DNA from 3 places in the Massilia sp. AB1 genome. Region 1 is predicted to be linked to each of the others. Evidence: predicted binding sites of a transcription regulator. Region 1 holds the regulator's gene; each other region holds the start of a gene.
The links. The regulator FliA, encoded in region 1, starts transcription of late flagellar genes. The targets are predictions, from matches to a motif close to CTAAAGTTTNNNNNNNNNNNGCCGNTA.
Positions count from the first base shown of each region.

Region 2: the regulator FliA is predicted to act here: its motif matches at 894-920, upstream of J8847_RS09705 (flagellin).
Region 3: the regulator FliA is predicted to act here: its motif matches at 1,024-1,050, upstream of fliD (flagellar filament capping protein FliD).

Region 1 covers NZ_JAGKSG010000007.1:36,053-38,316, reverse strand. The annotation lists gene flhF (flagellar biosynthesis protein FlhF) at 1-162, shown strand, start outside; gene J8847_RS06195 (antiactivator of flagellar biosynthesis FleN protein) at 155-976, shown strand; gene J8847_RS06190 (RNA polymerase sigma factor FliA) at 1,029-1,757, shown strand; gene J8847_RS06185 (flagellar motor protein) at 1,739-2,264, shown strand, end outside.
Region 2 covers NZ_JAGKSG010000012.1:110,931-113,194, reverse strand. The annotation lists gene J8847_RS09705 (flagellin) at 1-791, opposite strand, end outside; gene J8847_RS09700 (GGDEF domain-containing protein) at 1,152-2,264, opposite strand, start outside.
Region 3 covers NZ_JAGKSG010000012.1:113,224-115,487, reverse strand. The annotation lists gene fliD (flagellar filament capping protein FliD) at 1-988, opposite strand, end outside; gene J8847_RS09710 (flagellar protein FlaG) at 1,178-1,534, opposite strand; gene J8847_RS09705 (flagellin) at 1,621-2,264, opposite strand, start outside.

The sequences.
Region 1 (2,264 bases):
CGCGTGCCGGAAGACCTGCACCTGGCCGACCGCGCCATGCTGATCGACCGCGCCTTCCGCAACAACCGCGCCGCCAGCGCCCAGTTCGGCGACGCCGACCTGCCGCTGATGATGTCCGGCGCCATGAATGATCGCAGCCTGCGCGAGGTGTCCCTTGGCTAGTTTCGACTTCGACCAGGCCGAAGGCCTGCGCCGCATGCTGCAGGGCCCGCGCCCGCGCATCGTCACCTTTCTGTCCGCCACGCCTGAAGACGACAAGGGCGCCATGCTGGTCAACCTGGGCGCCTCGCTGGCCCAGACCGGCAACGAAGTCCTGATCGTCGATGCCTGCGACATCGACTACGGCGTGGCACGCCGCCTGGGCCTGAGCCGCGCGGCCTCGCTGCTGCAGGTGGCGCGCCAGGAATGCGCGCTCAACCAGGTGATCCATCCGGCGCCGCAAGGCTTCTCGGTGGCGCCGCTGGGCGTGCCGAAGACCGCCGACGACGTCCGCCGCCTGGGCAAGACCTTCGACGTGCTGGCCAGGCAGGCCGGCATCGTGATCGTGGACGGCGAGCTGGGCCCGGACGGCAGCTTCCCGGTGCCGCTGATGGGCAGTTCCGAGATCGTGGTGCAGGTGTCGACCAGCGCCGCCTCGATCACTAACGCCTATGCGCTGATCAAGCGCCTGTCGCAGCAGCTCGGCCGCCGGCCCTTCGGCATCCTGGTGACGGGCGCGAGCGAGGCGGAAGCCAAGGTGGTATACGATAATATGTCAGCAGCGGCAACACGTTACCTGGCCGTCAAGCTCAGCTTCATGGGCTCGGTGCCGGCCGACGAGTACCTGCACCGGGCCGCGCGCCTGGGCCGGGCCGTGGTCGACGCCTTCCCGCTCGCGGGCGCGTCGGTGGCCTTCCGCCAGCTGGCCGGCAAGTTCGCGCTGCACGCGATGCCGGGCTTCGGCCGCCAGGGCAGCAGCGCCGGCTTGAGCAACTGAGCGGGCAAAGAGCAGTACCGAATAAACAGAAGAAGACAACCACGCAACAAGCATGTACACGGTCAAAGGGAAAGCGGACAAGAACCATTTGCTGACGGAGCACATGCCGTTGGTGAAGCGTCTTGCCCACCACATGAAGGCCAAGCTGCCGCCTTCGGTGGAGGTGGATGACCTGGTACAGGCCGGCATGATGGGCCTGCTGGACGCCATCAACCGCTACGAGGACAACCACGGCGCCCAGTTCGAGACCTATGCGGTGCTGCGCATCCGCGGCGCCATGCTGGACGAGCTGCGCAACAGCGACTGGATGCCGCGCAGCACGCGCCAGAACATGCGCAAGGTCGAGACCGCGATGAACGAGCTGCAGCAGCGCCTCGGCCGTCCGCCGAGCGAATCGGAAGTCGCCAAGTCGCTCAAGATGTCGCTGGCCGACTACCAGGACCTGCTGTCCGACGGCGGCGGCCACCAGCTGGTCTATTACGAAGATTTCCGCGGCGACGACGACGACGGCAGCTTCCTCGACCGCTATGCGGTGGACGACGAGGATCCGCTGCGCAGCCTGCTCGACACCGACTTCCGCCAGGCCGTGATCGACGCCATCGACAACCTGCCGCCGCGCGAGAAGATGCTGATGGGCCTGTACTACGAAGAAGAACTCAACCTCAAGGAAATCGGCGCGGTCATGGGCGTGAGCGAATCGCGGGTGTCGCAGCTGCACACCCAGGCAGTGGCGCGCCTGCGCGCGGCGCTGCGGGAGCAATTGTGGACTGGTCCAGCGTAATCGGGCTGCTGCTGGCGCTGGCCGGCGTGTTCGTCGGCCATACGCTGGACGGCGGCCGCTTCGCCTCGCTGTTCCAGCCGGCCGCCTTCGCCATCGTGGTGGTCGGCACCGCCGGCGCCGTGCTGCTGCAAAGCGAGCGCCGCACCTTCCTGCGCGGCATGCGCATGCTGCGCTGGGTGTTCGTGCCGCCGCGCGGCGAGCGCGACAAGTTGTCGCGCGAGATCGCCCTGTGGAGCCTGTCCGCGCGCCGCGACGGCCTGCTGTCGCTCGAACAGTACATGGGGACCAAGGACCTGTATATCCAGAAGGGCCTGCGCCTGGTGGTCGACGGCATCCAGCCCGACAAGCTGCGCAGCCTGCTCGAGCACGAAATCAACGGCTACGAATTCAGCCAGCGCCAGGCGGCGCGCATCTGGGAATCGGCGGCCGGCTATGCGCCCACCATCGGCATCCTGGGCGCGGTGCTGGGCCTGATCCACGTGATGGAAAACCTGTCCGACCCCTCGC
Region 2 (2,264 bases), on a different contig from region 1:
AACGACACGGTCACGGCGTCGGCATTGTCCGACTTCACTTCCAGTGCGTACGATTGGCCGGCAGCAGCCACGTCCAGGAAGGACTCGGTCTTGGCTTCGGCGGTCACGCCGGTTTCACCGCTCTTGCCGTTGATCTGCGCTGCAACGACCTTGGCCGAGGCGTTGGAGGCGATATCGATGTCTTCCGAACCGGTCGAGCCGTTGATGGTCAGGGTGCCGGCGGCGATGCCGTTGGTCGAACCCGATGCAGCCGCGACGGCGTCGTTGGCCAGGCGGTTGTTGCCGTAGGTCGAGGTGGTGAAGTTCGAACCGGTCATCGAGATCAGCTGGCCTGCATTGGCGCCGACCTGGAAGTTCGCGGTGCCCATCGTGCCGTCCAGCAGCTTCTGGCCGTTGAACTCGGTGGTGCCGGCGATACGGTTCAGTTCCGAGGTCAGTTGGGTGACTTCAGTTTGCAGGGCCTTGCGGTCGCCAGCCGAGTTCGACGAGTTCGACGACTGCACTGCCAGTTCGCGGATACGCTGCAGGATGTCGCCCGAGCTCGACAGGGCGCCTTCAGCGGTTTGGGCCATCGACACACCGTCGTTCGCATTGCGGGTGGCCTGGGTCATGCCGCGGATCTGCGAGTTCATGCGGTCCGAGATGGCGAGGCCGGCAGCGTCGTCCTTGGCGCTGTTGATGCGCAGGCCCGACGACAGGCGCTGGATCGAGGTGTTCAGGGAAGCCTGCGAGGTCGACAGGTTACGCTGCGAGTTCAGGGATGCGACGTTGGTGTTGATTACGGATGCCATGGTATTTCTCCAGACTAATGTCTTTCAGGGTGGGCCACTGTGCCCTGTTCACTTTGGTCCGCCACGCTGTTCTTGTGACGATCAAACCGCTGTTGATGCAGGTAACGTTATTCTGGGGAAAAACTTGAGGGGCAAAAATGCAGTTTTTTTCGGAATTCGCTGCTGACGCTCTATGAGGGCGCCTCTTGTCGGCGGCAAAAATCGAGACTTTAGGGCAAAAAAAATTATTTTTTTCTGGAAATTTTTTTGGGGCTAGGGGAGAGCGGGATGACGTTCACGCAATTTTTGCTATCGAAAGAACAACGCCGCTGAGCGCTTGCGCGGCAGCGGCGTAGCAGGATGACAAGCGCTGGCGCCGGTTCAGGGATTGTCCGCCACCACCACGCGGTTCTTGCCGCTGTTCTTGGCCTGGTACATGGCCTTGTCGGCGCGCGCCATGACCGACAGCTGGTCCTCGTTCGGCAGGCGCAGCGCCACGCCGCAGGAGAAAGTGATCAGCATCTTCTCGTTCTCGTGCAGGAAGAAATGCCGGGTCAGCTCGCGCTGCACCCTGACCATGGCCGCCGCGGCCGCCTCGACGCTGGTCTCGGGCAGCAGGATCAGGAACTCTTCGCCGCCGAAGCGGGCGATCACGTCCATCGAGCGCAGGGTGTCGCGTACCACTTTGACAAGGTGCTTCAAGGCGGCGTCGCCGGCCAGGTGGCCATAGGTGTCGTTCAGGCGCTTGAAGTTGTCCAGGTCGAGCAGGGCCACGCACAAGGGCATGTTGCGGCGGTCGGCGCGCGCGCTCTCGCGCTCGAACACGTCGTCCAGGCCACGGCGGTTGAGGCTGCCGGTCAGCTGGTCTTCGCGCACCAGTTCGCTCATGTGCTGGAGTTCCGCTTCCAGCTCGCGGATGCGCTGCTCGGCATCCTGCACCTCGCGGTGGGCGGCCAGCATGCGGTCGCGCGCGGCCAGGGCCTCATCCTGGGCCTGGCGCGTCTCGCGAAGGACTTCTTCCAGCACGGCGTTGAGTTCCGTGATGTCGGCGGCGCGCCCGATGCGTTCCGAGAAGCCGCCCAGCTTGGCATGATAGTCGCCGCTCGCCGCCGCCGCCGTGCCGAGGCGGTCGATGAAGGTCATCATCATGTTCTTCATGGTCGACTTGACGTCGGCGATGCTGTGCTTCAGGTGGCCCTGGCGGATGATCACGTCCTTCAGGCTGCGGGTGGCGTCCTCCAGCGCACGCGCGTCCAGCGGGCCGGCGATCAGGTCCTGGACAGCGGCGATCTGGCCGCGCATCCAGTTGTCGTCGTCCAGCAGCTCGCTGACATTGTCGAGCAGCAGTTTAAACAGGCGGAGCAGCAGTTCCTGCTCTTCGGCCTTATCGCCGCCGCGCAGTTCGATCTGGAAGCACAGCTGCTTCAGGCGCGAGGCGATGTCCTGCAGCTCGGTTTCGCCGGTCGCGGTCTTGACCGCGCTGCCCAGGCTTTC
Region 3 (2,264 bases), on a different contig from region 1:
TTCCGCCGATCTGGATCTGGTCGCCGTCGGCCGAGCTCAGGGTGACGCCGGCGGTGGTGGTCACGCTCGAGCCCGTATTCGGGCCGGCGCCGGCGATGCCGCCGTCGACCGTGCCGGTCACGGCTTCGGTCACAGTCAGGTTGGAACCGTCCGCGGCGGTGAATTGCAAATCGCGCGTGGCCGCGCTGCCAGTGAAGGTGATGTTGGCGGCGGCCAGCGCCGAGCTGACACTGCCACTGGCCAGCGCCGCGTCGATATCGCCAGCACTCAGCGAAGCCAGGTCGTTGGTATGGGTGACGATCTGCACGCCGCCGACGGATAGACCGTAGCTCTCGCCGGCGTCGACGCTGACGCTGGCGAAGCCGCCGAACAGGTTGGCGGCGCTGGTCGCCGGATTGGCCTTGGCGGTGACGCCGGTGGTGTCGCTCTTGGCGTTGATCGCCTCGGCCAGCTGGGCCGCGCTGCGGGTGCTGGTGCTGGTGGTAATGGCGGTGCCGTTGATCGACAGCGAGCCGTTGCTGATGCCGCTGCTGGCGATGGACGGGCCCAGCGCGCTGCCGGCCACGCCGAAGCTGCCGCCGCCGATGCTGCCGAACTGGAAGGTCAGGGTGGTCTTGGCGCCGGAACCGATGGTCGCGCTCATGCTGGCGCGGCCGGCGGTGGTCAGGCTCTGGGCCGAGGCCAGCTGGGTCACGTTGATCTTGTACTTGCCCGCGACGGCGCCCGCGCCGGCGGTGCCGGACAGGATGTCCTTGTTGCTCGACGTGCTGCTCAGGGCGCTGAAGGTCGAGGGAGAATTGAGGGTGGTCAGGGCGCCCTGGAAAGCGCCCACGGCGGCGCTGACCCTGCCGAGCGCAGCCATGCGCGCCTGCAGGGTGGACGCCTTCTTGTCGAAGTTGGCGAGCGGCGCCGACTCGGCCTGCATCAGCTTCGCGATGATGCCGTCGACGTCGAGGCCGGAACCGATACCGGATGAACTGATGCCCACTTTGTTTCTCCCGTGAAAGCGATAATGTAAGTCATTATCGACAGAAGCAAACCGGACTTAAGAGCGGGAAATATGTCCCTATTCAAATAGTTGAAGAGGGCGATGACAGGACGACAAGGAAGGATGACAGGCGTGCAACAGCGGTGCGCGCTCCCGGAGGGAGGCGCACGCTGAGGTCGTCAAAAACGATCAGGCCGTCTGGCTGATCAGGAGGCCGCGCATCTTGTCGATCGACTTGGCGATCTCGAGCGCTTCGACGGAGGGGATCTGGCGCACCACTTCGCGGGTGTGCTGGTCGATGATCTTGACCACGATTTCCTTGCTCTCGTCGTCGATGGCGAACTCCAGGCTCTGCGCCGAGGATTTCATGCCCTCGTTGATCTTGCGCACCGCGTCGGTGAGCTCTTCGCGCGAAGGCTGGGCGGCCTCTGGCGCGCCGGCGGACTGGGCGGCCTTGGCAGGCTGCGCGGTGTGCTGCTCGAGCGCCGGAAGCGAGCGCTCTTCCAGCCGCGACGCCACGGGTGAACCTAGCGATTGGATGTTCATGTGACTTCCCTAGCGAAAAATCCTCGGCTGAATTTCTTCAGCCGAGGATCCGTTTTACATCACGGGCGGACTAGCTGGTCCGGGGATTAACCACGCAGGAGCGACAGGACGCCGTTCGGCAGCGAGTTCGCCTGGGCCAGCATCGAGGTACCAGCTTGCTGCAGGATCTGGCCGCGGGTCATTTTCGCGGTTTCAGCAGCGAAGTCGGTGTCGACGATGCGGCTGCGCGATGCCGACAGGTTCTCGGTCGACGACTGCAGGTTCGAGATCGCCGATTCGAAGCGCGACTGCAGTGCGCCGTACTGTGCGCGCTGGCTGTTCACCAGGCCCAGGGCCGCGTCGGCAGTCTTCAGGGCCGCCTGGGCGCCTTCGAAGGTGCTGATGTCGATCTTGGCGACCGATTCCAGGCTCGATGCGCCGGCGTCCTTGGTGTCCAGGGCGAAGTCGGAATCGTCGACCACCGAGAAGCTCTGCTCCGAGTCCATGGTGATGCGGCCGGCGACAGTCACTTCGCTGGCGCCGCTTGCAGCGACACTCTGCGAGGCGCTGACGGTCTTGCCGTCGGCGTTGTAGGCCGCCGCGGTCAGGCCGGTGCCAGCCGAGGTGTTCTTCAGGTTGATGTTTTCGCCGCTGGCATTGGTCAGCTTCAGGCCGCCGCGTTCTGCGTCGTAGGATGCGGTCACGCCGGTTTTGGCGGACTGGGCATTGAACGCGCTGACGGCAGATGCCC